One region of the Mycobacterium seoulense genome, then DNA from elsewhere that is predicted to be linked to it. Evidence: predicted binding sites of a transcription regulator. Region 1 holds the regulator's gene; the other holds the start of a gene.

Region 1 (15,408 bases):
GCGGCATCGGCTTCGGCCTGCACAACGACATCGTGGCGCCGTACCTGCTGGCCCTGGCGACCGAGGAGCAGAAGCAGCGCTGGCTGCCGAAGTTCTGCACCGGCGAGCTCATCACCGCGATCGCGATGACCGAACCCGGAACCGGCAGCGACCTGCAGGGCATCAAGACCCGCGCGGTCAAGCAGGGTGACCACTACGTGCTCAACGGCGCAAAGACGTTCATCACCAACGGAATCAACGCCGACTTGGTGATCGTGGTCGCGCAGACCGATCCCGACAAAGGGGCGCAGGGCTTTTCATTGATCGTCGTCGAACGCGGCATGGAGGGCTTCGAACGCGGCCGCCACTTGGACAAGATCGGGCTGGACGCACAGGACACCGCCGAGTTGTCGTTCACCGACGTCAAGGTGCCCGCCGAAAACCTGCTGGGGCAGGAGGGCATGGGGTTCATCTACCTGATGCAGAACCTGCCGCAGGAACGGATCTCGATCGCCATCATGGCGGCCGCGGCGATGGAGCACGTGCTCGAGCAGACGCTGCAATACACCAAGGAGCGCAAGGCATTTAACAAGCCGATCGGCAGCTTCCAGAACAGCCGCTTCGTGCTTGCCGAGCTGGCGACCGAGGCCACCGTGGTGCGCATGATGGTCGACGAGTTCATCCGGCTGCACCTGGACAAGAAGCTGACCGCCGAACAAGCGGCGATGGCCAAGTGGTACTCCACCGAAAAGCAGGTACACCTGATCGACCGGTGCCTGCAGCTGCACGGCGGTTACGGCTACATGCGCGAATACCCCGTTGCCCGTGCCTATCTGGACGCGCGGGTGCAGACCATCTACGGCGGCACCACCGAGATCATGAAAGAGATCATCGGCCGCAGCCTGGGGGTCTAGCCCTAACACCGTTGGTCGGCAACGCCATCGGCCGGCCAATTCGCAACGGTTACGGCAAACCGGATCGGTGCCCGCGACGCGGCCCGTTTTCCCGGGTAGATCGTGGCAAAGTTAATGGCCTCACGTACCGTCGGCACATGTGTTTCGGGTACGTCGCCCGGGTAATGACAGACCGTCGAGCCGAAAAGCACGACGCCGCGGGGCACCTGGTGAAGTTCGGTGCCGCCCGCGGGCGCCCGATCGTCACGCAGGACGGCGGCCGTTCCTTATTGCACACGCGGTGGTCGGCCGCGGATTACGGCGCGATTTCCCGATCATCGGGCGAGCGACGGCGGGGTTGGCCGCGATTTGAGCGTGGCTCGGCATCATTTCGACATCGGCGTGGTATCCGTTTTTGTAATATTCGTGATCTGACTTCGCATTTTTCGTTGGCTGGAGCAAAGTTATGCGAGCCCGGCAAAAATGCGGTTCGGAACGGGGTTGTTTCCCCGCGGTCGTACCGCGGCTCGCTCGCCGGCTGTGCAGGCGCGGGCGTAGCCGCTGATAGGGGAATAGCCGTCGGCTGGGAGGCTTGGTGAACGGGCAGAGAGGTCACATGCGCAGGCTGGTCGGGAGCGCGCTGGTCAGCTTGACCGCCGCAGCAATTGCCGCCGCCTTGCTGGCGCCCCCCGCGGCGGCGTCGCCCATCGGCGACGCCGAGGCGGCCATGATGGCGGCGTGGGAGAAGGCCGGCGGTGACGGTTCGCCTCTGGGCGCCCGCAAGGGCGACGTGTACCCGGCCGGCGACGGTTTCGCGCTCGACTTCGACGGCGGCAAGATGTTCTTCACCCCGGCGACCGGTGCCAAATTCGTCTACGGGCCCATCCTGGACAAATACGAGATGCTGGGCGGCCCCGCCGGCAGCGATCTGGGGTTCCCGGCCATCAACGAAGTGCCCGGCCTGGCCGGACCCGACAGCCGGGTGGCCACCTTCTCGGCGAGCGACAAGCCGGTGATCTTCTGGACGCCCGACCACGGGGCGTTCGTCGTGCGCGGCGCGATCAACGCCGCCTGGGACAAGCTCGGCAGTTCGGGCGGCGTGCTCGGGGTCCCGGTCGGCGACGAAACGTACAACGGCGAGGTCTCCGCCCAGAAGTTCAGCGGCGGTCAGGTCTCGTGGAACAGGCAGACGAAGCAGTTCACCACCGAGCCCCCGGCTTTGGCCGACCAACTGAAGGGCCTGCAGGTCGCGATCGACCCCACCGCGGCCATCAACATGGCGTGGCGAGCGGCCGGCGGCCCCAATGGGCCGTTGGGGGTCAAGAAGGGCGCGCAATATCCGATCGGCGGCGACGGGATCGCCCAGGACTTCGCCAACGGAAAGGTGTACTTCAGCCCGGCCACCGGCGCCAACGCCGTCGAAAGCAACATCCTGGCCAAGTACGAGTCGCTGGGCGGACCCGCCGGCAGCGACCTGGGTTTCCCCACCGCCACCGAGTCCGACGGCGGCATCCCGTCCAGCCGCGTCGTCACCTTCTCCGGCGCCGACAAGCCGGTGATCTTCTGGACTTCGGAGCACGGCGCGTTCGTGGTGCGCGGGGCCATGAAGGCGGCGTGGGACAAGCTCCGCGGGCCGGCCGGCAAGCTGGGCGCTCCCGTCGGCGACCAGGCCGTCGACGGCGACGTCGTCTCCCAGCAGTTCGCCGGCGGCAAGATCTCCTGGAACCGGGCGAAGAACACGTTCAGCACGGAGCCGGCCAACCTCGCGCCGCTGCTCTCCGGCCTGCAGGTGTCGGGCCAGAACCAGCCGAGCAATTCGGCGACGCCCGCCCATCCCAAGAAGTTCACGTGGCAGTCGTGGTGGCTGCTGGCCGTCATTCCGGTGGTCGTGCTGATCGTCCTGGCGGGGCTGCTGGCCTTCGGATGGCGTCGGCGTCGTGCCGCGCAGGAGGGTGCCGGCTACGAGCCGCACCCCGACCTCGCCGGCGGCTACGACGCCGTGGGCGACCAGCATTGGGGGCACGAGGACGTCACCACCGAACAGTTCGGCCACCAGCCGGGAGCCCCCGAAGCCGAGGCCGCCGGGCGGGTCAGCTGGCGGCGCGGCGGCGCGGACGAGGGTCCATTCGCGGGCGAGCAGGAGGACCCCGACGCGGTGGACACCGACTCCTTCTCCGTCGTCACGCCTGCGGACCTGTCGGAGGCCGGCTACCCCGAAACCGAAGCCGAATACGGCGAAGCCGAATACGGCGAAGCCGAATACGCCGAACCTGAACGCGGCGAAGCCGAATACGGCGAGTCCGAATACGCCGATGCGAATTACGCCGACGCCGACTATGCCGGCGCCGAGTACGCCGGCGATGAGCATGAGCCCGCCTACCGCGACACCGACCACGCCGACGACGAATACCTGGAGGCCGAGGAAGTCGCGGTGCCGCACGCGCCCGCGGACGCCGGATTCGACGGCGGTGCAGCCGATGCCGCCCCACCCGAGGCCGAGTACCCGGACGTCGCGGTACCGCACGTCCCCGCGGACATTGCCGAGGCCGAGGCCGCCGCTCCGGAGGCCGTCGCGCCGGCGGTCGTCGCATCCGAGCAGCGCGGCGGGCGGCACGCGGCCGCGGACGACGAAGACAGCGCGGGGGCCGGCCCGGCCGGGCGCCCGACCATCCACCTGCCGCTCGACGATCCCTACCAGGCGCCCGACGGATACCCGATCAAGGCGAGCGCCCGCTTCGGGCTGTACTACACGCCGGGCAGCGAGCTCTATCACGACACGCTCGCCGAAATCTGGCTGTCCAGTGAGGAAGTGGCGCAGGCCAACGGCTTCGTCAAGGCGGACTGAGCCGGGCGGAACCGCGCGACGGGGCTAGACCTTGCGGATCACCGTGACGACCTTGCCGAGCACGGTCGCGTCATTGCCGGGAATGGGGTCGAACGCGGGGTTGTGCGGCATCAGCCACACCTGACCGCCCGCCCGCTTGAACGTCTTCACGGTGGCTTCCCCGTCGATCATGGCCGCGACGATGTCGCCGTTGTCGGCGACGTTCTGCTGTCGCACCACCACCCAGTCGCCGTCGCAGATCGCCGCCTCGACCATGGAGTCGCCGACGACTTTGAGCAGGAACAGCGTGCCCTCGCCGACCAGCTCGCGCGGCAGCGGGAAAACGTCCTCGACGGCTTCCTCGGCGAGGATGGGGCCGCCGGCCGCGATGCGCCCCAGGACCGGGACGAATATCGGCTCCGGCAGGGCGTCCGACCCGGCGACATCGGTGGCCGGCGCCGCCGCGCCGTCATCGGCGCCGCGGACGTCGACCGCCCGTGGGCGGTTCGGGTCGCGACGCAGGTATCCCTTGCGTTCCAGCGTGCGCAGTTGATGAGCCACCGACGATGTCGACGTCAGGCCCACCGCGTCGCCGATCTCCCGGATGCTCGGCGGGTAGCCACGGCTGGTGACCGACGCGCGAATGACGTTCAAGATGGTGCGTTGCCGTTCGGTCAGTGATGAATCGACGGCGTGCAGTCGACCGCCCGCGCCGGCCGATGAGGTGTCGTTGCTGTCGCTCATGGCACTGAATGTAGCCCCACAGCGCCCAAGAATCAAACATGTGTTCGACTAGCGTGTCGCGGTGGCGGACGGGGGATGGAATCGCCCATCGACATCGTTAATCACAAAGGTGTAACTCTTCGGTGGATCGGGTATTTCAGCCGCATGTCAGCTCTGGCGGCCACGGACTTGTCGGTGGCGTGGTCTAGCGTTCGACTCGTGCGACACGCTTCGCTCACATGTTCGGATATCGAACACACGAGCGATACAGTCGAACAGCTGAGCGAATTTAGTTGACCGGAGGAACGCAGATGACAACCATCCACACGCTGGCGCCGCGCGCCGGCAGCCCCCGGCGTCCGGTCAACGGACCGGTCCAGGGCCTTGGCTACGGCCGGGACGTGCTGGCCCGCTCGCGCCGCCCCGTCCCCTCACGACCGGCCGGCGCGCCCATGCGCTACCACCGCACCGGCGTCGCGATGTCGGCCGCGCCCCACCGCAAGCGCCCCGTCACGGTGGCCACCACCGTCTGGCTGGCGCTGGCCGCCGGTGCGATCACCCTGTGGCTGGGCCTCGTCGGCAACGTCGGTCAGGTGCTCAACGGCGACTCCGGGAGTTCGGCCGCGCACGTGCCCGACCGGCTGGCCGTCGTGCGGGTCGAGGCGGGGGAGTCGCTGCAGGACGTCGCGCACCGGGTGGCGCCCGACGCGCCGGCCCGCCAGGTGGCCGACCGGATCCGCGAGCTCAACGACATGAACTCGCCGAGTGTGCTCGCCGGTCAGACCCTGATCGCCCCGGTCGGCTGACGACCGCCGTGCCGGACCGCTTACCGGCCGCGTATGCGCGGGCGGGTAACCGCACGGGTACGCTCGAAGTGCTGCGGTACCTGGTAGTCGGCACAGCGAAGGAGCGGTCATGCATTGCCCGTTCTGCCGTCATCCCGATTCCCGGGTGATCGACTCGAGGGAAACCGATGAGGGGCAGGCCATCCGGCGCCGCCGATCGTGCCCCGAGTGCGGACGGCGTTTCACCACCGTGGAGACCGCGGTGCTGGCCGTGGTCAAACGCAGCGGAGTCACCGAACCCTTCAGCAGGGAAAAGGTCATCAGCGGTGTCCGCCGGGCCTGCCAGGGCCGACAGGTGGACGACGATGCGCTGAACCTGCTCGCCCAACAGGTCGAGGACACCGTGCGCGCCGCGGGGTCCCCGGAGGTCGCGAGCCACGAGGTCGGCCTGGCCATCCTCGGTCCGCTGCGCGACCTCGACGAGGTGGCCTACCTGCGGTTCGCGTCGGTGTATCGCTCGTTCGAGTCCGCGGACGATTTCGAGCGCGAGATTCAGGCGTTGCGCGAACACCGCCAGGTCACCACCCCGAGCTGACGGCCCGGCCCACACCGTTCGGGCCTAGGCTCGTTTTCATGCCTATCGACTTGCATCCCGATCTCGCGGCCCTGGCACCACTCCTCGGGACCTGGGCCGGCCGGGGGTCGGGCGAGTACCCGACGATCCAGCCCTTCGACTATCTGGAAGAAGTGGTCTTCTCCCACGTCGGCAAGCCGTTTCTGGCGTACGCGCAAAAGACCAAGGCGCCGGCCGACGGCAAGCCGTTGCACGCAGAGACCGGGTACCTGCGCGTGCCGCAGCCCGGTCACGTCGAACTGGTCCTGGCCCATCCGAGCGGCATCACCGAGATCGAGGTGGGCACGTACTCGGTCACCGGCGCCCTGATCGAAATCGAGCTGTCCACAACCGAGGTCGGGCTGACCCCGACCGCCAAAGAGGTGACCGCGCTGGGCCGTTCATTCCGCATCGACGGCGACGAGCTCTCGTATTCGGTGCGGATGGGTGCGGTCGGGCAGCCGGTGCAGCACCACCTCGCCGCGGTGCTGCACCGGCAGGGCTGAGCCCGCGCGGGGGCGGCCGGCCCCGGGGTCAGTTCAGATGCCGCACACCGTCATTGACGACGCGCCCCGCCACCCCCACCCAGCCCTCCGCGTTCCAGGTGGTCTCGATGATCGATCCCTTGCCCTGGGTGACGTGGAGGTCGCGGCTGAGGTAGTCGGTGATGCGCATCGCGGCCGAGCCGGTCGCCTCGTCTTCCCGCACTCCGAGATTGGCGGCGAACATGCGGGTGCGCAGCGATCCGGCGGCCTGGTCGGTCCAGGCCCACAGGTAGTGCGCCGTGTCGTCGGGAAAGTCTCCCGGGTCGGCGGCGAGAAGCTCGTCGGCCGAAGCGAATTCGTGGAGGCCGACCTCGGGCGCCCACTCCGAGCGCGCGCTGATGCCGGTGCGCTCGGCGGCGTAGCTCACCTGCACGAGCCCGGCCGACACCTGCAGCGTGTTGATGGGCGTCCCGTTCTCCCGCAGCCACCACGCCGCGCCGACGGTGGGGTGTCCGGCGAACGCGATCTGGATCAGTGGGGTGTAGATGCTGGCGTGCGCCGTGGTTGACCCGGGGGCGGGAACGTCGACGAAAACCGTTTCGCTGTAGCCCAATTGCGTGGCCAGCCGTTGCCGGTCGGCGGGTCCGACCTGGCGGGCATCCACGACGCCGAGCGGATTGCCGAAATTCCCGTCCGGATCGGTGAACACCCGCAACACGGTGACGTCGATATCCATGGCCCGACTGTACGGCCCCGGCCGCGCCGGCACCGACCAAGGTGGTTCAGGTCGCGCTGCGTTCGTCGGAATCCATGGCGTTCAGCACGGCGACGCGGGTGGGGGCCGGCCCGGTGACGGCCTTCTCGCCGCCGCCGGTGCGCAACAACGCGCGCAGGGCGGCCTGATCGTATTCGGCGGGCGCGGTGCTGTCGATGAAGCGCTCGACCACGTCGATGAAGCGGGCCGGGTCGTCGTGGAAGGGGAAGTGGCCGGAGCCTTCGAAAATCTCCAGGCGGGAGCCGGGCATGGCGGCGTGGGCCATCCGCGCATGCCCTACCGGGACGACCGAGTCCTTGGCGCCCCAGACGATCTGCACGGGGATGGCCTCGGTCAAATAGCAGCGGTCCAGCATGGTGACGATCTGCCCGCGCCAGTCCACCACCGCCCGCAACGTGCGGCTGAAGGCGGCCGAGGCCGTCGGCTCCGGCAGGTCGTCGAGGATGCGCAGCATGTTGGGCAGGTCGCGGCCCAACCCCGTGCTGCCCAGCATCGTGCCCAGCACCCGCCCGAAGATCTGGACGGCCGGCAGCACCAGGGGCAGTCGCAGCAACGCGAGGGCCTCACTGCCCATCGGCAACGAGGCCCACCGCAACACGAAGTTCACGTCCTTGGTGACGCCCCCGGCGCCGACCAGGATCAGCCGCTCCACCAAATGCGGGAACTGGTAAGCGAATTGCATGGCGACCCCGCCGCCCAGCGAGTGCCCCACGATGGTCACCCGCTCGATGTCGAGGACGCTGAGCAGGTCGCGCATCCCGTTGGCGTAGGCGGCGACCGAGTAGTCGGCGCGCGGTTTGTCCGATCGTCCGTGGCCCAGCAGGTCGGGGGCGATGACGGTGAACCGCTGGGCGAGCTTGGCCTGCACGGTATTCCACGTCGTCGAGTTGTCACCGATGCCGTGTACCAGCAGGATCGCCGGCCCGTCACCGGCGATGCGGTAGGCCCGCTGGTAGCCATGAATGGTGCGGAACTCCAGCCGCGGGGCGGCGACCTCACGCACCGGGCGGAGAGTGCTCTTGCGCTTCCGCTCGCTCATGTCGCCAACCTTGGTCTCGGGCCGCGATGAGGCCGGGTGGAAAGGTCAGACCTGGTCGTCGTCGTCCCGCTTTTTCTCCGCCTGCTGGGCGAGGAATCGCTCGAACTCTGCGCCAAGCTCGTCGCCGCTAGGCAGGTCCTCGTCCCGAGTTAGTAACGACCTGTTCTCCTGAGCGTCGATGAAGGCATCGTACTGGCGCTCGAGCGCGGTCACCACTTGAGCAACCTCCGCGCTCGCCTCGACCTGCTCGTCGATCTTGGCCCGGATCACCGCCGCCGCTTCGGTCAACGCCGTCAGCGGCAACTCGAGCGACGCGATCTTGGCCACCTGCTCGAGCAGGGCCTCGGCGGCGGCCGGGTAGTCGGTCTGCGTCAGGTAGTGGGGGACATGCACGGTGTAGCCGACGACCTCGTGACCGTGCTGGGCCATCCGGTACTCCAGCAGATTGGACGCGCTGGCCGGGACCTGGATCTCGGAGATCCAGGGCGTGAACTCGGCGATCAGCTCGGCGTTGTTGGAGTGCGCCGTCATCGTGATGGGCCGCGTGTGCGGGACCGCCATCGGGACGGTGCCCAGGCCGATGGTCTGCCGCACGCCCAGACGCTCGGCCAGCAGGCGCACCGCGGTGATGAAGCGCTCCCACTTCAAATCCGGCTCCATGCCGGCGAGCAACAGAAACGGGGTTCCGATGGTGTCGCGCAACGCGTACAAGCTCAGTTCCGGCTCGTCATAGTTGGTGAAGTGATCGGTCTTGAACGTCATCAGCGGCCGCCGCGACCGGTAGTCCAGCAATTCGTCGATGGCGAAGGACGCGACCAGCTCGGTGTCCAGAGCCGCCTTCAGATGCGAAGAGGCCAGCCGGATCGCGTGACCGGCGTCGGAGAAACCCTCCAACGCGTGCACCAGCACCGGGCCTCGGCCATCCGACGTCGACAGCTGCGGCGCCGGCAGCTCGAGTTCGTACATGCCGGCCTGTCCCGGTTGGTAGTCCGGCTCCTGCGGGTCGTGTGCCATCGCCGATCGCCTCCTCTCGGGGGTTTCTCCAGGGTGCCCTACCAGTGTCCCCCGAATCAGTGGGCATCAATATCAAACAGCAATGTGAAGTTCGCGTTTAATCCAGGAGAGAACACGTCGGGGGTGGGCCAGTGCGAGTTGCCGGCAGGTCGGGCGAGGCGCGACGCGTTGAAGTCGGCCCGCCGCGCGGGTGTCAGGCATGATGAACGCGATGCGCGTACCGACCGTGATGCTGTGCCTGGTGGTCGCCGTGGCGACGTCAGTGACGTCATGCAAGCGGCCGCCGGGCGATCGTGCGGTGGCCCCGCCGGCGCCCCCGCCGCGGAGCAGCGCGCCCGTGCAACGGCTCGGTCAGCCCCAGCAAAAGGCGGTGGCGGGGCCGGTGGACCCCGACAAGCGCGTGGGCGCCATCTTCATCGACGGCGGGCCGCTGCACGTGTGCACGGGCTCGGTGGTGCATTCGACGGGCGGCAACCTCATGATGACCGCGGCGCACTGCCTGGCCGGGGCGTCCAAGATCACCTTCGTGCCCGGCTTCGCCGGCGACGCGCCGCCCGGCCCCGCCGACGTGTGGAAGGCCGACGCCGTCTACCTCGACCCCCGCTGGACCGCCAGCAAGGATCCCAACGCGGACTATGCGATCGCACGGCTGAGCAACGACGCCGGCGGTTCGGTCGAGTCGCGCGCCGGCCTGGCGCTGACCCTGGGCACCACCCCGCCGCCCGGCAGCCACGTCACCGTGATGGGGTATCCGGCCGGCGTCGGCGGCACACCCATCGGGTGTCAGGCCAGCACGTCGCTGACCGAGGCCGGGTTCCCGTCGTTCCCGTGCGAGGGGCTGGTGGACGGCACCAGCGGCGCGCCCTGGGTCAGCGGTACCACGCTCACCGGGGTGATCGGCGGTTTCGAGCGCGGTGGGTGCGCCGCGAACGTGTCGTATTCGGCCCCGTTCGACGCGCAGACGGCGCAGCTGCTGGCCCGCGCGGACGCCGGCGGTCCCGGCGACCCGATTCCGGGCGAACTCGACGACAGCTGTTAGCGGCGGAACTGGTTGAGCGCGCGCACCTTGTTCATCACGTCGAGCGCCGCCACCTTGTAGGCCTCGGAAAAAGTGGGGTAGTTGAACACCGCGTCCACCAGGTATTCGACCGTGCCGCCGCAGCCCATGACGGCCTGCCCGATGTGCACCATCTCGGTGGCGCTGGTGCCGAAGATGTGCACGCCCAGCAGCTTGAGATCCTCGGTGGACACCAGCAGCTTGAGCATCCCGTAGGAGTCGCCGGCGATCTGGCCGCGGGCCAGTTCCCGGTACCTGGCCACCCCCACCTCGTAGGGGATGGCGTTCTTGGTCAGCTCGACCTCGGTGGCCCCCACATAGGAGACCTCGGGAATGGAGTAGATGCCGATCGGCTGTAGCTCGGTGATGCCGTCGGTCGGCTCCCCGAACGCGTGGTAGGCCGCCAGCCGGCCCTGTTCCATCGAGGTGGCGGCCAGCGCGGGGAAGCCGATCACGTCGCCGACGGCGTAGATGTGCGGCACCTTGGTCTGGAAGAAGTCGTCGACGAAGATGCGACCGCGGTTGTCGGCCTCGAGCTCGGCGTTGTGCAGGTCCAGGTGGTCGGTCTGGCCCTGCCGCCCGGCGGAATACATCACCGTCTCCGCGGGAATTTGCTTGCCGCTGGCCAAGGTGGTGACGGTCCCCGCCGAGCCGACGTCGACCGCGGTCACCTCCTCGCCGAACCGGAACGTCACCGCCAGGTCGCGCAGATGGAATTTCAGCGCCTCGACGACCTCGGGGTCGCAGAAGTCGAGCATGTCGCTCCGCTTCTCAACGACGGTGACCTTCGTGCCCAGCGCGGCGAACATCGAGGCGTACTCGATGCCGATCACCCCCGCGCCGACCACCACCATCGACGCGGGCAGCGATTTGAGGTCGAGGATCCCGTCGGAGTCGAGCACCCGCTCCTCGTCGAACTCGACGCCGGACGGCCGCGCCGGCCGGGTGCCGGTCGCGATGACGATGTATTTGCCGCTGACGGTTAGCTTTTCGCGACGGGAGGGGTCTTCGACCTCGATGGTGTGCGGGTCGACGAACCGCCCGTGGCCCAGCAACAGGTCGATGCGGTTGCGCATCAGCTGGTTGCGCACCACGTCGACTTCCTTGCCGATCACGTGCTGGGTGCGCGCCAGCAGGTCGGCCGGGGTGATCTTCTCTTTGACGCGGTAGCTGGCGCCGTACAGTTCGCGCTGGCTCATCCCGGTCAGGTAAAGGACGGCCTCGCGCAACGTCTTTGACGGGATGGTGCCGGTCTGGACGCACACGCCGCCGAGCATCTGGCCACGTTCGACGATCGCCACGGACTTGCCGAGCTTGGCTGAGGCGATGGCTGCCTTCTGCCCGCCGGGGCCCGAACCGATGACCACCATGTCGTACTCTTGCGCCGAACTCATGGGCTAACAGTAGAGCAGCGGAACTCACAGTGCTGGGTTCATGCACAAGCGCGGGATTCGGCCCGTTCTGCGAGCGCCGGCTGACGGCGGGGACCGTCAGCGTGGTGCCCATGACGACGCATCGACCTGACTTCACACTGAACCGACCCGGCGCGCTGATCGCCGCGCTGCCGGCCGTTCTCGGCTTTGTTCCCGAAAATTCATTGGTATTGGTGTCTTTGGATGGCGGTGACCTCGGGGCGGTGATGCGGGTCGACCTCTCCGAGGAGCTCGCCGCCCGGGTCGGCCACCTCGCTGATGTCGCCGCCGCGGCCCGGCCCGACGCCGCCATCGCGGTGATCGTCGACGCGGACGGTGCGCACTGTCCCGGGTGCAACGACGAATACCGGCAGCTGTGTGACGCGCTGGCAAAGTCATTGTCGCGACACGACATCGAGCTGTGGGCCGCGCACGTGGTCGACCGCGTCGCGCTCGGCGGGCGCTGGCATTGTGTGGACGGCTGCGGTTCGAGCGGCCCGGTCGACGATCCCTCGGCGTCGCCGCTGGCGGCCGCGGCGGTGCTCGACGGCCGGCGGCTCTACGCCCGGCGCGCCGACCTGCAGGCCGTCATCGCGGTCGAGGACATCGCGCGGAGCGCCGGGCTGACCGCGGTGATCGACCGGCAGGCGACCAGGCGCCGGGCGGCCCACCGCGCGAACCCGGGCCGGTGCGCACGCAGCGACGTCAGGCACGCCCTGGCGGCGGCCATGCGGGTGGCCGCGGGCGAGGCGCTGTCGGAGACCCAGCTGGCGAAGCTGGCCTGCGCCCTGACCGACGCGCAGGTGCGCGACATCTTCTATGCCCTGGCGGTCGGCGAGAACGCCGGGGCGGCGGAGTCGTTGTGGGCGTTGCTGGCGCGCACCCTGCCCGCGCCCTGGCGGGCCGAGGCGCTGGCGCTGCTGGCGTTCAGCGCCTACGCCCGCGGCGACGGTCCGCTGGCCGGGGTATCGCTGGAGGCCGCGTTGCGCTGCGAGCCCGAGCACCGGATGGCGGGCATGCTGGACACGGCGTTGCAGTCGGGGCTGCGGCCCGAGGACATCCGGGAACTGGCGCTCACCGGCTACCGACTGGCCAAAGAGCTCGGTGTGCGGATACCGCCGCGACGGGCGTTCGGCCGCCGGGCATGTTGACCCGGCGCCGAGCGGTCAGACCTTCTCGACCTTGACGGCGTGCGCCATCTCGTGCGGCAGGGTGACGTTCTCGTGGCCCGGGATGACGATGGTGACCCCGGCCGGGCCGGTCTCGACCGTCACCCGGGCGTTGGGGACGACGCCGGCGTCCTTCAGGCGGGTGATCAGGTCGATGTCGCCCTGGACGTGCTCGGTCAGCTGGCGGACGACCACGGCCACCGGCGAGCCGGGCGGCAACTCGGTCAGCCGGACGAGGTTCGCGTCCTCGGCGCCGGATTCGGGGTCCACGCCCAGGTCCAGCAGCCCCGGGATCGGGTTGCCGAAGGGGGAGGTGGTCGGGTGGTTGAGCACCTTCACCAGCCGCCGCTCCACGTCCTCGCTCATCACGTGCTCCCACCGGCATGCCTCGGCGTGCACTTCCTCCCAGGGCACCCCGATGACGTCGACGAGCAGTCGTTCGGCAAGGCGATGCTTGCGCATCACGGCGATGGCCAGCGCCCGGCCCTTGTCGGTGAGCTCGAGGTGGCGGTCACCGGCGACGTGGAGCAGCCCGTCGCGCTCCATGCGGGACACGGTTTGGCTGACAGTCGGCCCGCTCTGGTCGAGGCGTTCGGCGATGCGCGCACGCAGCGGCGTGACGCCCTCTTCTTCGAGGTCGTAGATGGTCCGCAAGTACATCTCGGTGGTGTCAACCAGGTCGTTCATTCAGCACCTTCCATCGACGCCGAGTCTACTTGGCCAGCTGCGCGAATGGGTGCAACGCTTCCCCGACAAGCAGTATGCCCGCCGCGTCCGCGGCGGGCATACCGTCTTGCTACTAGTTTTTGGAAGCCTCAGCTTGCGTACGACCGTAGCCGGTCGGCGCGCTCGCCGTGGCGGAGTTTGGACATTACGTCCCGTTCGATTTGCCGGACCCGCTCACGCGAGAGGCCGAACAGCTTGCCGATCTGGTCCAGGGTGCGTGGCTGGCCGTCGTCCAGGCCGAAGCGCAGCCGGATCACCTGGTGCTCGCGCTCGTCGAGAGTGGCCAGCACGCTGCGGATGTCGGTGTGCAGCAGCTCGGCGATCACCGCGTTCTCGGCGGACATGGCCTCGGCATCCTCGATGAAATCGCCCAGCGGGGCTTCCTCTTCGGAGCCGACCGGCATGTCCAGGCTCACCGGGTCGCGGCTGTGCTCGAGCAGGTCGTTGATCTTCTCGACCGGGATGCCGGATTCGGCCGCCAGCTCCTCGTCGGTGGCCTCGCGCCCGAGGTTCTGGTGCATCTCCCGCTTGATCCGCGCCAGCTTGTTGACCTGCTCCACCAGGTGCACGGGCAGGCGGATGGTGCGGCTCTGGTCGGCCATGCCGCGGGTGATGGCCTGACGGATCCACCAGGTGGCATACGTGGAGAACTTGAAACCCTTTGTGTAGTCGAACTTCTCCATCGCGCGGATCAGCCCCAGGTTGCCCTCCTGGATCAGGTCCAGCAACGGCATCCCGCGACCCGTGTAGCGCTTGGCCAGCGACACCACCAGGCGAAGGTTCGCTTCCAGCAGGTGACGGCGCGCGGCCTGGCCGTCGCGCACCACGGCCTCGAGGTCGCGTCGGCGGTTCTCGCCGAGGCGCTTACGCGTTTCCAGCAGGTGCTCGGCGTAGAGCCCGGCCTCGATGCGCTTGGCCAGTTCAACTTCGCCCGCCGCGTTCAGCAGTGCCGTCTTACCGATGCCATTGAGATACACGCGCACGAGGTCCGCGGCGGGGCTTTGAGCATCCAGATCGCCATCAAATCTGCTCGTGCTGGCGTTCGCCATAGCGACCTCCCGTTCGGCTTGTACTGTCATTGAGTTCAACGACAGATCAGCCCTGAGAGTTCCCAGCCCCCGGCCATCTCACACGTCTTGACGTGCACAGATGTGCCGTCGACCTGAGAATGTCCTAAGAACTGTGACCCATTCCCGCCTTGGCGCTCGCGTCGGCTATGGAATGATGTCGCCGCCCGGGCCCGGGGGCCATCCCGGTTGCGGGTGAGGCGGCGCCTCGAGCGCCGGGCGCTCGGCCGTCGGGAACAACGGGGTGCGGCGGCGGGCGTCGTCGAACCGCCGGGGTTCGTCGGAACGGCGCGGCGGCCGGTCGTTGGCGATCAGCACGGCCATCCACGGCAGCGGGATCGATACGGCCACGATCGCCAGCGAGATCAGCCCGTTGTGCCACGTGCCGTACGCGATCGCGGCCAGGATGAGCGCCGGGATGCGGAACGCCATCAGTGTCAGGTATTTCCGCACGCGTGCGCGGTGCTGCTCCTCATAGGAGGGCTCGGCGGCGGTGATGAGGACTGGCCTGCCGTCGTCGTCGAATCCCAGCTGGGAATCGCGCTTCATTTCTCCACTGTCCCATACGGGACGGATTCCGGCAGGAGCGAGTCACGGGGCACAATGTGAGGCATGCAGACCCAGACGATCGAGCGCACCGAGACCGACGAACGCGTCGACGACGGGACCGGCAGCGATACGCCGAAGTACTTCCACTACGTCAAGAAGGACAAGATCGCCGAGAGCGCGGTCATGGGCAGCCACGTGGTGGCGTTGTGCGGGGAGGTCTTTCCCGTGACCAAGGCGGCCAAGCCCGGCTCGCCGGTCTGCCCGGACTGCAAGCGGATCTTCGACCGCATGAAGAAGG
Region 2 (15,408 bases), 810 kb from region 1:
TGACCACGTGGCCGAAGCGGCGCTCGCGCCAGTGCGGCAGCAACGCCAGCACCATGCGCACCGCGCCGAAGTAGTTGACCGCCATCACCCGCTCGTAGTCGTGCAGGCGGTCGGTGGAGTTGACCACCGAGCGGCGGATCGACCGCCCGGCGTTGTTCACCAGGTAGTCGACGTGGTCGAACCGGCCCAGGATGTCCTTGATGGTGTGCTCGACCGAGGTGGAATCGGTGACGTCGCAGGTGAAGGCGTGCGCGTCGCCGCCGCCCGCGCGGATCTCGGCGACCAGTTGGTCCAGCGCGTCGGCGTTGCGGGCCAGAGCGAAGACCGTCGCGCCCTTTTCCGCCACCGCGATCGCCGCCGCCCGGCCGATGCCGCTGGAGGCGCCGGTGATGATGACGTGCCGCCCGCGCAGCGGATCGCTGCGCCGGGCGCGGTCGGGGTCGAGGTGTTCGGCCCAGTAGCGCCACAGCTTGGGGGCATAGCTGGAGAACTCGGGTACGCCGATTCCGCTGCCCCGCAGCGCTTCCCGGGTCTGGTCGCTGACGAAGGTGGGCTTGAGGTCGACGAGGTCGAAAACCTCGGCCGGGATCCCGAGCTGGGTGGCGGCCATGTTGCGCAGCACCCTGGCCCGACCGCGCACCTTCAGCACCGGTGCGGCCACCGAGCCGGGCAGCGACCCGCGCGCCGGCGGTAGCCCGGCCGCCTTCGCGACACCGCGGTAAATGCCGCGCAGCCCAACGGTTTTCGGGGCGGTGAGGTGGAACGCGCGGCCGTCCAAGCCGTCGATATGCATGAGCGCGACGAGCGCGTCGGCGACGTAGTCGACCGGCACGATGTTGGTGCGGCCGGTGTCGGGCAGCAGGATGGGCGTCAGCGACGGCAATGCCGCCAACTTGGCCAGCACGCCGAAGAAGTAGTACGGCCCGTCGACCTTGTCCATCTCGCCGGTGCGCGAGTCGCCCACCACCACCGCCGGGCGGTAGATCCGGTAGCGCAGCGCGGGCGCCGACCGCACCAGCAGTTCGGCTTCGAACTTCGTCCGGTGGTACGGGGTCGGCAGTCGCTGGCCGACGTCGAAGTCGTCCTCGGTGTACTCGCCGGGGTGCTCGCCCGCCACGGCGATCGAGGACACGTGATGCAGCGTCGCGCCCAGCCGTTGCGCCAGCTCGATGACGGCGCGGGTGCCCTCGACGTTGGTGGCCCGCTGCTCGGCTTCGCCGGCGGTGATGTCGTAGATGGCCGCGCAGTGCACGACATGGTCGATGCGGCCCAGCTCGGCGAGGGTCTCGTCGGTCAGCTCCAGCTCCGGCAGCCCCGCGACCAGTGGTTTGACCCGCTCACCCCACGCGGACGCGAGCCGTTCGAAGTGGCCCAGCGACGGCCGCCGGACCAGCACCCACACCTGTGCGTCGGGCCGGGCTTCCAGCAGGCGACCGACGACGTGGCGCCCAATAAACCCGGTACCGCCGGTAACGACATACCGCATGCAGCCATCGTGGCGGCTGGGGGCCACCGCGTCAACCGTTCCCCGCGCGTCAGCTGTGGAAGTCGCGAATGCCGTCCCAGTCCACCAGGGTCCAGCCGGTCACCGGGTTACCCGTGATCACCACGCGCCCGATGTTGGGCAGCGGGTGGCTGGTCAGCAGGGTGTCCTTGGCGTTCTTGGTGTTCATCAGCGTCCAGTACTCGATGGCGAACTTGTGCGAGAACAGCACGGGATTGTGCTGGCCGCTGGCGTAGACCTTCTGGATGGCCGCGGTGAACCTGTCGTTGAACTCCTTGCCGTTGATCGACCCGGGGATGCTGTCTTGCACGTCGCCCCTGAGCCAGTCCGCCGGCGCCAGCAGGTATGTCGCGCCCTCCTGGGCAACCGGCTTGCCCTCGAACCAGCCGGCGTTGATCTCCTGGATGCCTTGCAGCACCTCGACCTGCTTGCCCAGCTCGGCGGCCAGCGGCGCGGCGGTCTGCTGGGCTCTGGCCATGGTGGAGGCGTAGACGCCGTCGTAGTCCTTATGACCCGCCTGATGGGCGACCTGCTGGGCCTGCCCCTTGCCCTCGGGGCTCAGGCCCGGGCCCGGCACCGAGGTGTCGATTATCCCGCCGGCGTTGGCTTCGGACTCGGCGTGCCGGATGAACGTCACCGTGATGCTGCGTGCCTGCGGCGATCCGCCACAGGCGCCGACGATTACGGCCGCGGTGAGAACCGCGACGGCCTTCGAGACGGTCCGGACCAAGCTGCGCTTCGGCATGTCGATAGCCTGCCCTGCCGACGGTATCGGTGGGAAGGGTTTGCGATGGTTGAGTGGGAAAATACTTCAGAAGGAGACTCAGATGGCGATTGACCCGAGTGCCGTCGGCGCGGTGACCGAACCGATGCTGTTCGAATGGACCGACCGGGACACGCTGCTGTACGCGCTCGGCGTCGGCGCCGGCCTCGACGACCTGTCCTTCACCACCGAGAACAGCCACGGCATCGACCAGCAGGTGTTGCCCACCTACGCGGTGATCTGCTGCCCGGCCTTCGGGGCGGCCGGCAAGGTCGGGACGTTCAACTGGGCCATGCTGTTACACGGCTCGCAGGAGATCCGGCTGCACGCCCCGCTGCCGCCCGCCGGGAAGCTGTCGGTGGTCACCGAGGTCGCCGACATCCAGGACAAGGGCGAGGGCAAGAACGCGATCCTGGTGTTGCGCGGCCGGGGCACCGATCCCGACTCGGAGAAGCTGATCGCCGAGACGCTCACCACCCTGGTCATCCGCGGCGAGGGCGGGTTCGGGGGCGTGCCGGGGCAGCGGCCGGTGGCCCCGGAGATCCCCGACCGCGAGCCCGACGCCCGGGTCGCGCTGCCCACCCGGGAAGACCAGGCGCTGATCTACCGGCTTTCCGGTGACCGCAACCCGCTGCACAGCGACCCGTGGTTCGCCCGGGAGATGGCCGGGTTCCCCAAGCCGATCCTGCACGGGCTGTGCAGCTACGGGGTGGCGGGCCGCGCGCTGCTCGCCGAGCTCGGCGGCGGGGTCGCGGCCAACATCACCTCGATCGCGGCGCGGTTCACCTCGCCGGTGTTTCCCGGCGAGACGCTGACCACGCTGATCTGGCGCACCGAACCGGGCAAGGCGGTGTTTCGGACCGAGGCCTCGGGCGCCGAGGGTTCCGGCCCCCGCGTGGTGCTCGATGACGGCGCGGTGGAATACGTCCAGGCCTAGCGGGACAGCTGGCCCGCCAGGCGGGCGGTGAACTCGCTGGCCCGCGCGGGGCTGTCCAGCGCGAACTCCGCCGCGGTGGCCCGGTCGCCGTCGTCGTAGTGCCGCACCAGGATTGGCACGCCACCATCGTGGATCGCGTCGAACGCGTCCTCGTCGGTGATGTCGTCGCCGAGATAGACCGGCGTCCGCAGGCCGGCCTCGGCCTCGGTCAGGTGATCGAGCACCCAACGCAGCGTCTTGCCCTTGTCCCAGTCCAGGTCCGGGCGCAGCTCGATGACCTCGCGGCCGGTGGTCACCCGGAGCCCGTCGCGCCGGCCCGCCGCGCGCACCGCGGCCGCCACCTCGCCGACCCGGTCACGCGCCGCGTTGCGGTAGTGCACGGCGACGCCAAACCGCTTGTGCTCCACCACCACACCCGGGACGGAACCGAGTCGCTCCCGCAGCTCGCCGGCCGCGCGCTCCAGCACCGGCACGGCCGTCGCGGCGGCGTCGTTCTGGTGGTGCGCGCCGTCGGGCGCGGTCAGCTCGAAACCGTGACTACCGGCATACCAAATGCCTTGCACCCCAACCCGCTTCGTTACATCGGCCAGATCACGGCCCGACAGCACCGCGACCGGGCACCGGGCGGCCAGCTGCTGCAGCGCCTCGGTGGCGCCGGCGACCGGGGTGGCGGCATCCGGGTCGTTGACGATGTCGGACAGGGTGCCGTCGAAGTCGAAGAACACCGCCGGCCGGCGCGCGGCCAGGTCGTCGAGGGCCGTCAGCGCGTCGGGCAGCTGCGACATCCGCCGGTCCCCGGTGCGCACGGTCACCTCGCGGGGGTCCGCGACGACGGCGTCCGCGCCGGCGCCTCGCAGCGCGTCGCCATGTCCGGTGTCGACGCCGATGACCAACGCGAACCCGCCCGCACGTGCGGCCTCGACGGCCGCCTCGTCGGTGGTGACGACGACGCACCGCCCGGGTCGGGCGCCCAGGTCGTCGGCCGCCCCCGACAGGCTCTCGGGGGAGGAGAAAACGGCGGTGGCCACCCCGACCTCACGCAGCCGCCCGTCCAGGGTGGGTTCGGATGCGTCGAAGAGCACCGCGTCATGGCGGCGTGGGTCGATGACGACCGGCCCCGGCTGTGGCATGACCCAACCTTCTCACGGTGGCCGGACCGGCCGGGAGCGGGTCAGTGCCGCGCTTGTCCGGGGAACGGCGGGCGCGGCCCCGGCGCGCGGCCGGGGAACGCGCGCGGCGATCGCTTGCGGCGGCGACCGCTGAACAGCAGGACCGAGTCCTGGCTGAGCGCAACCAGCCGCGCCATGCCCAGCTCGATCCCGGCGGCCAGCTGCTTGACATCGAACGCGGCGCCGGGTTCGGCGGTGATGCCGAACACGAGTTCGTCGCCGTAGCTCAGCACCGCGACCCCGGTGCTCAACTGAACGGCGGTCGGCGGGATGGGCAGCACGCGCTCCATCGTCTGGCCCATCAGGCGCAGCCGGTACCGGGGTCCGGGCACGTTCGTCGTCAAGGTCACGATGGCGCGCTGCGGCAGCCGCGACAGCAGTTCGATGACGTTGTCCCGCACCACCGTCGGCAAGGAGTTGAGCGCCGACTCGACGATGCCGCCGGTGTGGGGCGGGGGAGTTGTCTTGTCATTCCACCTCGTCTGCACCGCGCGCAAGCGCTGGACCGGGTCGTCGTGTTCGACCGGCAGGTACGGCGAACGGGCGGGCGTCGGCACCAGGGCGCGCAGCGAATCCGCCCGCGGCTCCTCGCCGCGGCCGAGCAGCACCGTCCGGAAGCCCTCGGTGGTGGCGGCCAGCGCGACGTCGTTGATGGTGACACCGAACCGGCGGCAGACGCGGTCAACGTCGGCGATCGGGACCCGCACCGTGGCGTAGCGGCGCAGGACGGCGGCCCGGTCCTGCGTCCGCAGCGCGGGCCAGACCGCGGCGAGCACGGCGCCGGTCGCGGTCCACGACGCCCGCCACAGCGCATCGGCCCAGCCCTCGCGCCGCCTCGACGGTCGCGAAAGCTGCTTGTCCACAGGGGTGTTCACGAAGGCGTCGTCGTCGGCGTCGTCGCACAGCCTGGTGAGCAGGTGCGCGGGTGAGCTGCCCCCCAGCAGGCGGTGATGGGTCTTCATCAGGATCGCCCACCGGTTACCTTTCAGGCCCTCGATCACCCAGCACTCCCACGGCGGACGGTCCGGGCGCAGGGGCCGTTCGAGGGCGTGGGAGATGGCCCCGGCCAGCTCGGCGTCGTCGCCCGGCCGGGGGATCGCCACCCGGTGCACGTGCTGGGCGAGGTCGAATTCCGGGCAGTCGACCCAGTCCTGATGCGGCGGGTGCGCGCGCGGCAATTGCGTGCAGCGCGGTATCGTCCGAATGCGTTCGGCCAGAAGGCGACTGAGGCGCAGGTAATCGGGTGCGCCGTCCACGATCGCCACGGCGCCGATCGCCAGGCCGGCGTGCTGGTCGGGATCCCGCGCCGTCAGGAATGCCGTATCCAGTGCCTTCACCTGCGCCATGCTCGCCCCCGCCGAAAATTTCGCCTGGTTACCAGTGTCTGCCCGGTCCCTGCGCCCGCGGTAGGCGCGCGGCGTTAAGAGCTTGTTTAGGAGTTGAAGATCGGTTTAACAACCGTTGTCCCGGGCCGCGGCAATTCGAACACACATTCGATAGACTGTCGGCCGTGGGGTGGTTCAACGGCCCGCCGAGCTGGGCGGAAATGGAGCGGGTGCTCAACGGCAAGCCCCGCCATGCCGGCGTGCCGGTGGTGCCCGGGGAAGACGCCCCCCTGTCGCCCAAGCGCGGAACGTACCGGCCGCCGGACGACACCCGGGCGCCCCGCTCGTCCGTTCCATACGCCGAGCTGCACGCGCATTCGGCGTTCAGCTTTCTCGACGGGGCCAGCACGCCGGAGGAGCTGGTCGAGGAGGCCGCCCGGCTGGGGTTGCGCGCGCTGGCGCTGACCGACCACGACGGCCTGTACGGTGCGGTGCGGTTCGCCGAAGCGGCCGCCGAGCTCGACATTCGCACCGTGTTCGGCGCGGAACTGTCCCTGGGGCGCGGGGCCCGCACCGAGACGCCGGACCCGCCCGGCCCGCACCTGCTGGTGCTGGCCCGTGGCCCGGAAGGCTACCGGCGGCTGTCGCGTCAGCTGGCCGCCGCGCACCTCGCCGGCGGCGAGAAGGGCAAGCCGCACTACGACTTCGACGCGCTTACCGAGGCCGCCGGCGGGCACTGGCACATCCTCACCGGGTGCCGCAAAGGCCATGTCCGCCAAGCGCTTTCCAATGGCGGTCCGGACGCGGCGGAGCAGGCGCTGGCCGACCTGGTGGACCGTTTCGGCGCTGGCCGGGTCAGCGTCGAGTTGACTCACCACGGCCACCCGCTCGACGACGAGCGCAACGTGGCGCTGGCCGCCCTCGCGCCGCGCTTCGGCGTCGGCGTCGTCGCCACCACCGGGGCGCATTTCGCGGGGCCGTCGCGGCGCCGGCTGGCCATGGCTATGGGCGCCATCCGGGCCCGGCAGTCGCTCGATTCGGCCGCGGGGTGGCTGGCCCCGCTGGGCGGCTCGCACCTGCGGTCCGGCGACGAGATGGCCCGGCTGTTCGCGTGGTGCCCCGACGCGGTGGCCGCCGCCGCCGAACTCGGTGAACAGTGCGCGTTCGGGCTGGCGCTGATCGCCCCGCAGCTGCCGCCGTTCGACGTGCCCGACGGGCACACCGAGGACAGCTGGCTGCGGCAGCTGACGATGACGGGGGCCCGCGACCGCTACGGGCCGGCCGATGCCGCTCCGCGCGCGTACACCCAGATCGAACACGAACTGAAAGTCATTGCGCAGCTGACGTTTCCGGGCTACTTCCTGGTGGTGCACGACATCGCCCGGTTCTGCCGCCAGAACAACATCCTGTGTCAGGGCAGGGGGTCGGCGGCCAATTCGGCGGTCTGTTACGCCCTCGGGGTCACCGCGGTGGACCCGGTGGCCAACGAGCTGCTGTTCGAGCGGTTCCTGTCACCCGCCCGCGACGGCCCACCCGACATCGACATGGACATCGAGTCCGACCAGCGGGAAAAGGTCATCCAGTACGTCTACGACCGCTACGGCCGCGACTACGCCGCCCAGGTCGCCAACGTCATCACCTATCGGGGCCGGATCGCGGTGCGCGACATGGCCCGCGCCCTGGGCTTCTCGCAGGGGCAGCAGGACGCGTGGAGCAAGCAGCTCGGCCACTGGGACGGGCTGGCGGATTCGCCCGACGTCGAGGGCATCCCGCCGCCGGTGGTCGACCTGGCCAACCAGATCCGCAACCTGCCGCGGCACATGGGCATTCACTCCGGCGGCATGGTGATCTGCGACCGGCCGATCGCCGACGTGTGCCCGGTGGAGTGGGCGCGCATGGAGAACCGCAGCGTCCTGCAGTGGGACAAGGATGACTGTGCGGCAATCGGTTTGGTGAAGTTCGACCTGCTCGGGCTGGGCATGCTGTCGGCGCTGCACTACGCCATCGACCTGGTGGCCGAGCACAAGGGGATCGACGTGGACCTGGCCAGGCTCGACCTCTCCGAGCCGGCGGTGTACGAGATGCTGGCGCGCGCCGACTCCGTCGGCGTGTTCCAGGTGGAGTCGCGCGCGCAGATGGCGACCCTGCCGCGGCTGAAGCCGCGGATCTTCTACGACCTGGTGGTCGAGGTCGCCCTGATCCGGCCCGGGCCCATCCAGGGCGGGTCGGTGCACCCCTACATCCGGCGGCGCAACGGGCTGGACCCGGTCGTCTACGACCATCCGTCCATGGAGCCGGCGCTGCGAAAGACGCTGGGGGTGCCGCTCTTTCAGGAGCAGCTGATGCAGCTCGCGGTCGACTGCGCCGGCTTTTCGGCCGCCGAGGCCGACCAGCTGCGCCGCGCGATGGGCTCCAAGCGTTCCACCGAGCGCATGCGGCGGCTGCGCGGCCGGTTCTACGACGGCATGCGCGCGCTGCACGGCGCCCCCGACGAGGTGATCGACCGGACCTACGAAAAGCTGGAGGCCTTCGCCAATTTCGGCTTCCCGGAGAGCCACGCGCTGAGCTTCGCGTCGCTGGTGTTCTACTCGTCGTGGTTCAAGCTGCACCACCCGGCGGCGTTCTGCGCGGCGCTGCTGCGGGCGCAGCCGATGGGTTTCTATTCGCCGCAGTCGCTGGTGGCCGACGCGCGCCGGCACGGCGTCACGGTGCACGGCCCGGACGTCAACGCCAGCCTGGCGCACGCCACCCTCGAGAACGCCGGGACGGAGGTACGCCTGGGGTTGGGCACCGTGCGTCACATCGGCGACGATCTCGCCGAGCGGCTGGTCGAGGAGCGAAACACCAACGGCCCGTTTGCTTCCCTGCTGGACCTGACGACCCGGCTGCAGCTCTCCGTGCCGCAGACCGAGGCGCTGGCGACGGCCGGGGCTTTTGCCTGCTTCGGCATGTCCCGGCGCGAGGCGCTGTGGGCGGCCGGGGCGGCCGCCACCCAACGCCCGGACCGGTTGCCGGGCGTGGGCTCGTCGTCGCATGTCCCGGCGTTGCCCGGGATGAGCGAGCTGGAGCTGGCCGCCGCCGACGTGTGGGCCACCGGCGTGTCCCCGGACAGCTACCCGACGCAGTTCCTGCGGGCGGACCTGGACGCGATGGGGGTGGTGCCCGCCGAGAAGCTGCTGTCCGTACCCGACGGCGACCGGGTGCTGATCGCCGGCGCGGTGACCCACCGGCAGCGGCCCGGGACGGCCCAGGGGGTGACGTTCCTCAACCTCGAGGACGAGACGGGGATGGTCAACGTGCTCTGCACGCCGGCGGTGTGGGCGCGGCACCGCAAGCTGGCCAACACCGCGCCCGCGATGCTGGTGCGCGGTCAGGTCCAAAACGCCAGCGGCGCAGTCACCGTCGTCGCCGAGCGGCTGGGCCGCATCACCCTGGCGGTCGGCTCGCGCTCGCGCGACTTCCGGTGAGCCCGTGCGCCATCAACCGCCTCGGTAGTCTCCAGGCATGACCCTCAACCTGTCCGTCGACGAAGTCCTCACCACCACCCGCTCGGTCCGCAAACGCCTCGACTTCGACAAGCCCGTCGGCCGCGACGTGCTGATGGAATGCCTCGAACTGGCGCTGCAGGCGCCCACGGGATCCAATTCGCAGGGCTGGCAATGGGTGTTCGTCGAGGACGCCGAGAAGCGGAAGGCGATCGGCGACGTCTACCTCAAAAACGCCCGGGACTACCTGAGCGCGCCGGCACCGCAATACGGCGAGGGGGACACCCGGGGCGAGCGGATGGGCAAGGTCCGCGACTCCGCGACCTACCTCGCCGAGCACATGCACGAGGCGCCCGTGTTGTTGATCCCGTGCATCGAAGGCCGCGACGACCAGACGCCGTTGGGCGGGGTGTCGTTCTGGGCCTCGCTGTTCCCCGCGGTCTGGAGTTTCTGCCTGGCGTTGCGCTCCCGCGGGCTGGGCTCGTGCTGGACGACGTTGCACCTACTCCGCGACGGCGAGCGGCAGGTGGCCGACGTGCTGGGCATTCCCTACGACAAATACAGCCAGGGCGGCTTGTTCCCGATCGCCTACACCAAGGGCACCGACTTCCGCCCCGCCAAGCGGCTGCCCGCCGAGCAGGTCACGCACTGGAACGGCTGGTAAGACCTACACCGCCCCGTCATAGCCGTGTTGCCGCCACGCCTCGTAGACCGCGACGGCCGCGGCGTTGGACAGGTTCAGTGATCGGCGGCCCGCGAGCATCGGGATGCGCACCCGCTCGGTGATGTGCGGATCGGCCAGCGTCGTGGCGTCCAGGCCCGTGGGCTCGGGCCCGAACAGCAGCACGTCGCCCGCCCGGTAACCGACGTCGGCGAACGAGGTGGCCGACTGCGCGGTGAAGGCGAACACCCGCGCCGGCGAGAGCGCGTCCCACGCGGCCTGAAGCGACGGGTGGACGGTGACCGACGCCAGGTCGTGATAGTCCAGCCCCGCCCGCCGGAGCTGCGGCTCGGACAGGTCGAACCCCAGCGGCTCGACCAGATGCAGTTCGCAGCCGGTGGCCGCCGCGGTCCGGATGGCGTTGCCCGTATTCGGGGGGATGCGCGGGGAGTAGAACATCAGCTTGAACACAACGCGATAATGGTCGCATGGTCGAGCAGAGCCTCTGGATGCGGAAAGTCGCTGCCGATCCCGGACACTCGCACTGGTATATCGAGCGGTTCCGCGCCATGGTCCGGGCCGGCGACGATCTGGCCGGCGAGGCCCGCTTCGTCGACGCGATGGCGCCCCGCGGCGCCCGGATACTGGACGCCGGTTGCGGACCCGGCCGGCTGGGCGGGTACTTGGCCGCCGCCGGTCACCACGTCGTCGGCGTCGACGTCGACCCGGCGCTCATCGAGGCGGCCGAGCAGGACCACCCCGGCCCGCGCTGGCTCGTCGGAGACCTCGCCGAGCTGGACCTGCCCGCGCGCGGCATCGCCGAACCGTTCGACGTGATCGTGTCCGCCGGCAACGTCATGGCGTTCCTCGCCCCGAGCACCCGGGGCCGGGTGCTGAGCCGGCTGCGGGCCCACCTCGCGGACGACGGCCGGGCGGCGATCGGCTTCGGCGCCGGCCGCGACTACGAGTTCGCCGAGTTCCTCGGCGACGCGGCGGCGGCCGGGTTCGCGCCCGATCTGCTGCTGTCCACCTGGGACCTGCGACCGTTCACCGATGACTCGGATTTCCTCGTCGCGGTCCTCCGCCCGGCCTAGGTTTCCGGCGGCCCCTGTTTGCCAGGGCCGTCCGCCCGCGCGCGGGTTCACCTTGGAGGGGCCTGTCTGCTCAGTAAGGATTGTGGTGAGCTGGGCCGCGGGCTGTCATACTCGTCGGATTGCCACGTTGACGCGCTCGCGCCCATCTGGCGTGGCACGGGTGGATAAAGCAGGAAGTCTCATGAGCCTCTCGTTTTCTCGAGCGCTGAGCGTCAGCGCAGCGGCCGGTCGCACGGCCGTGACGACGTGACCATGTTCGCCCGCCCGGCCAACCCGGCCGAGGCGGCCGCCCCCGACACCGCACAGCCGTCCGGCGCCGTCGCGGCGCCGGGCAAACGCCCGCCGGCCTGGTCGCTGAGCAACTGGCCCGTCGGGTGGAAGGTCCTGGCGATCGTGCTCGTCCCGCTGCTGCTGGCGACGGTGTTCGGGGCGCTGCGCATCGAGGGCGCGATGGCGAACTCGAGTGGTCTGCGGCTGGCCGCCGCCCGCGCCGACGTGGTCCCGGTGATCACCAAATACATGTCCGCCCTGGACGTCGCCCTGGTGGCGGGCAGCACGGGGCGCGACGTCGAAGGGGCCAAGAAGAACTTTGAGGCGCGCAAGTACGAGCTGGACACCCGGCTGCGCGACACCGACGTGAGCCCCGAGGTCCGATCGGGAGTCAACAACCTGCTCGACGGCGGTCAGATGCTGGTGAACAAGGCGTCCGACACCGGCCTCGGCTTACGGGAGCGGGTGACCCTCTACGCCCCCATCCTGCTGACCGCGGAGGACGTCATCAACGCGTCGGTGCGCGTGGACGACGAGAAGATCCGCGCCCAGACCCAGGGCCTGAGCCGGGCGGTCGGGGCCCGCGGCCAGATGACGATGCAGAAGATCCTCGTCACCCGCGGCGCCGAGCTGCCCGAGCCGCAACTGCGGACGTCGATGATCACCTTGGCGGGGACCGAACCGTCGACGCTGTTCGGGATGAGCGAAGTCCTCGGCGCCGGTTCGCCCGAGGCCAAGACGCTCCAGCAGCAACTGGTGACCCGGATGGCGATCATGTCCGATCCGGCCAGCGTGCTCGTCGACAACGCCGACCTGCTGCGCTCGATACAGACCACCGACGAGACCGCCGACCAGGTCATCAAGGACGCCACCGCGTCGGTGACCAAGTCCGTGCACGCCCAGGCCGCCGACAAGCGCAACGCCGCGATCGTCGACACCGTCCTGGTGCTCTCCGCCATCGTCATCGCGCTGGGCGTCGTGCTGCTGGTGGCGCGCGCCCTGGTGCGGCCGCTGCGCATCCTGCGCGACGGCGCACTGAAGGTGGCCCACACCGACCTCGAGGAGGAGATCGCCCGGGTCAAGGCGGGCGGCGCCGAGCCGACGCCGCAACCGCTGCCGGTCTACACCACCGAGGAGATCGGCCAGGTCGCCCACGCGGTCGACGAACTGCACACCCAGGCCCTGCTGCTCGCCGGCGACGAGGCCCGATTGCGGCTGTTGGTCAACGACATGTTCGAGACCATGTCGCGGCGCAGCCGCTCGCTGGTCGACCAGCAGCTGTCGCTCATCGACCGGCTGGAGCGCAACGAGGAGGACCCCGAACGCCTGGACAGCCTGTTCCGGCTGGACCACCTCGCGGCCCGGCTGCGCCGCAACAGCGCCAACCTGCTGGTGCTGGCCGGCGCGCAGCTCGCCCGCGACCAGCGCGACCCGGTGCCGCTGTCGACGGTGCTCAACGCCGCGGTGTCCGAGGTCGAGGACTACCGCCGCGTCGAAATCGCCGGGCTGCCCGACAACAGCACGCTGATCGGTGCGGCCGCCGGCGGCGCCATCCACCTGTTCGCCGAGCTGATCGACAACGCCCTGCGCTACTCGCCGCCCTCGACGACCGTGCGGGTGTCGGCGGCCCGCGGCGGTGACGGGGGAGTCGTGGTGCGGATCGCCGACGCCGGCCTGGGCATGAACGACGCCGATCGGCGCATCGCCAACATGCGGCTGCAGGCCGGGGGCGAGGTCAGCCCCGACAATGCCCGCCACATGGGCCTGTTCGTGGTCGGCCGGATCGCGGCCCGGCACGGCATCCGGGTCGGGCTGCGCGGCCCGGCGGTCAACGAGACGGGCTCCGGTACCACCGCCGAGATCTACCTGCCGCCGGCCATCCTCGAGGGCGGCGCCCAGCCGGTCCGCACCGCGCGGATCCGCGCGGTTTCGTCGCCCAGCGCGCAACTCGCCGCGGCGATCGCCGCGCCGGACCCCACCGCCGAACCCACGCCTGAGCCGGCCGTCCAGCACGCCGCCGAGAACCCCGCGCCGCCGGTCACGTTGCTGCCGCGCCGCAACCCCGGTTCCAGCGGAATCACCGAGGTGCCCGCCCAGCCCGCCGAGCAGCCGCCCCGGCGGCACCGGCGCGAGCTGCCCACCCCGTGGTGGGAGAGCGGCACCCCGGCCGCCCCCGCGGGCCCGGCGGAGCCCGAGCCGAAGCCCGCGCCGGCGCGGACCGCGTCGGACACGTCGGCGTTCTTCTCCGCGCGCTCGCGCGAGGCCGACAAGCCGGCGACTCCGGCGCCGAGCGTGCCCGGCCCGTCGATCCCGGCCGCACCCAAGAGCGAGACGACGACCCCGGCTGACGACGACGTGATCTACCGGCGGATGCTGTCGGAGATGCTCGGCGATCCGCACGACCTCGTCAACAGCCCCGACCTGGACTGGCAGTCGGTGTGGGACCGCGGTTGGACGCTGGCCGCCGCGGCCGAGGACAAGCCCGTCGAGTCGCGCACCGCCGAGCACGGCCTGCCGGTCCGCACGCCCGGCGCCCGGCTGGTTCCCGGCGCGGCCAACGGGACGAGCCTGCCCGACCAGGACCAGCCGGCTGCCTCCGCCCGCGAGCCGCAGCACGCGGCCGCGGGCCGTGATCCCGAGGCGGTTCGCGCCACCTTCAGCAGTCACTTCGGCGGGGTGCACACCGGCCGGTCGCACGCCCGCGACGCGAGTCAGGGGTCCGATCAGGAATGACTTCACCGGACAACTTGGACTGGTTGGTGACGCGGTTCGCCCGCGAGGTTCCCGGCGTGGCGCACGCGCTGCTGGTCTCCGTCGACGGGCTGCCCATCGCCGCCAGCGAGGATCTGCCGCGCGAGCGCGCCGACCAGCTGGCCGCGGTGGCCTCCGGCCTGGCCAGCCTCGCGACCGGCGCCGCGCAGCTGTTCGAGGGCGGCCAGGTGCTGCAGTCGGTGGTCGAGATGCAGCACGGCTACCTGCTGTTGATGCGCGTCGGCGACGGCTCGCATCTGGCCACGCTGGCCGCGACATCGTGCGACATCGGTCAAATCGGCTACGAGATGGCCATCCTGGTCGAGCGGGTCGGGGGCGTGGTGCAGTCCACCCGCCGGTCTGGCGTCTCGTGAGCCGCGATGGACGAACGCGAGCCCCGGCCGACCGCACGTAAAGGCAACCTGGTCCGCCCCTACACCCTGACGGCCGGACGGACCGGCACCGACGTCGAGCTTCCCGTGGAAGCGCCGATTCAGACGCTGCAGGCCGGCCTGGTTCACCGATGGCCCCCCGACGACGCGAAAGGCAAGATCATTCAACTGTGCGTCGGCAGCCCGTCGGTGGCGGAAATCTCTGCCCGGCTGGATCTTCCGCTCGGCGTCACGCGCGTCCTGGTCGGTGATCTGGTTTTGTCCGGCTACCTTCGGGTGCATAGGACGTTGTCCGAGCGTTCGACCAGAGATGAGCGCCACGAACTGATAGGAAGGACGCTGCGTGGCCTTAAGGCACTCTGACGCGCACTCCGAGATGCGGCCCGATTCCGGGGCCCACGCCTCGACGAAGATCGTCATCGCCGGCGGGTTCGGCGCCGGCAAGACGACGTTCGTGGGGGCGGTGTCGGAGATCATGCCGTTGCGCACGGAGGCGATGCTCACCGACGCCTCGACCGCCGTCGACGCGCTGGACGCCACGCCGGACAAGCGGACCACCACGGTCGCAATGGACTTCGGCCGGATCACGCTGGACGAGGACCTGGTGCTCTACCTGTTCGGGACGCCGGGTCAGCGCCGGTTCTGGTTCATGTGGGACGACCTGGTGCGCGGCGCCATCGGGGCGATCGTGCTGGTGGACTGCCGGCGCCTGGAGGACAGCTTCGCCGCGGTCGACTTCTTCGAGCACCGCAACCTGCCGTTCCTGGTCGCGGTCAACGAGTTCGACGGCGCGCCACGCTATCCCGTCGCCGAGGTGCGCGAGGCGCTGACCCTGCCCGCGCATATCCCGGTGATCACGGTCGACGCCCGGGACCGCCGCTCGGCCACCGACGCGCTGATCGCGGTCAGCGAATACGCGCTGACCAGCCTGACTGCCAGTTGACCACGCCGTGGGCCGACCGCGAATTTTCCGGCCACGACTTCACCGACGAGGACCTCAGCCGGCTGCACACCGAACGGGTCGTGTTCGACGAATGCAACTTCAACGGCGCCAACC

What was found. Region 1 encodes LexA, which represses DNA repair genes until DNA is damaged. Its sites were predicted from a motif close to CGAACANNTGTTCG; they were not measured.
Region 2: G6N37_RS24890 (error-prone DNA polymerase) is a predicted target of LexA. The motif match lies at 5,856-5,869, and genes of this name have one in related genera.

Annotation. Positions count from the first base shown of each region.
Region 1 is NZ_AP022582.1:607,072-622,479, forward strand. Features, by position in the region: gene G6N37_RS03010 (acyl-CoA dehydrogenase family protein) at 1-893, shown strand, start outside; gene G6N37_RS03015 (LGFP repeat-containing protein) at 1,468-3,717, shown strand; gene lexA (transcriptional repressor LexA) at 3,742-4,440, opposite strand; gene G6N37_RS03025 (LysM peptidoglycan-binding domain-containing protein) at 4,731-5,225, shown strand; gene nrdR (transcriptional regulator NrdR) at 5,335-5,799, shown strand; gene G6N37_RS03035 (peroxynitrite isomerase) at 5,838-6,323, shown strand; gene G6N37_RS03040 (PhzF family phenazine biosynthesis protein) at 6,352-7,038, opposite strand; gene G6N37_RS03045 (alpha/beta fold hydrolase) at 7,085-8,116, opposite strand; gene G6N37_RS03050 (proteasome assembly chaperone family protein) at 8,162-9,130, opposite strand; gene G6N37_RS03055 (trypsin-like serine peptidase) at 9,330-10,169, shown strand; gene sthA (Si-specific NAD(P)(+) transhydrogenase) at 10,166-11,581, opposite strand; gene G6N37_RS03065 (DUF4192 domain-containing protein) at 11,692-12,750, shown strand; gene G6N37_RS03070 (metal-dependent transcriptional regulator) at 12,766-13,455, opposite strand; gene sigB (sigma-70 family RNA polymerase sigma factor SigB) at 13,584-14,573, opposite strand; gene G6N37_RS03080 (DUF3099 domain-containing protein) at 14,709-15,110, opposite strand; gene G6N37_RS03085 (DUF3039 domain-containing protein) at 15,174-15,408, shown strand, end outside.
Region 2 is NZ_AP022582.1:5,324,897-5,340,304, forward strand. Features, by position in the region: gene G6N37_RS24865 (SDR family oxidoreductase) at 1-1,486, opposite strand, end outside; gene G6N37_RS24870 (histidine phosphatase family protein) at 1,536-2,249, opposite strand; gene G6N37_RS24875 (MaoC family dehydratase) at 2,332-3,204, shown strand; gene otsB (trehalose-phosphatase) at 3,201-4,334, opposite strand; gene G6N37_RS24885 (wax ester/triacylglycerol synthase domain-containing protein) at 4,376-5,719, opposite strand; gene G6N37_RS24890 (error-prone DNA polymerase) at 5,884-9,165, shown strand; gene G6N37_RS24895 (nitroreductase family protein) at 9,203-9,847, shown strand; gene G6N37_RS24900 (tRNA (cytidine(34)-2'-O)-methyltransferase) at 9,851-10,315, opposite strand; gene G6N37_RS24905 (class I SAM-dependent methyltransferase) at 10,333-10,938, shown strand; gene G6N37_RS24910 (sensor histidine kinase) at 11,191-13,941, shown strand; gene G6N37_RS24915 (serine protease inhibitor) at 13,938-14,333, shown strand; gene G6N37_RS24920 (DUF742 domain-containing protein) at 14,340-14,714, shown strand; gene G6N37_RS24925 (GTP-binding protein) at 14,695-15,294, shown strand; gene G6N37_RS24930 (pentapeptide repeat-containing protein) at 15,291-15,408, shown strand, end outside.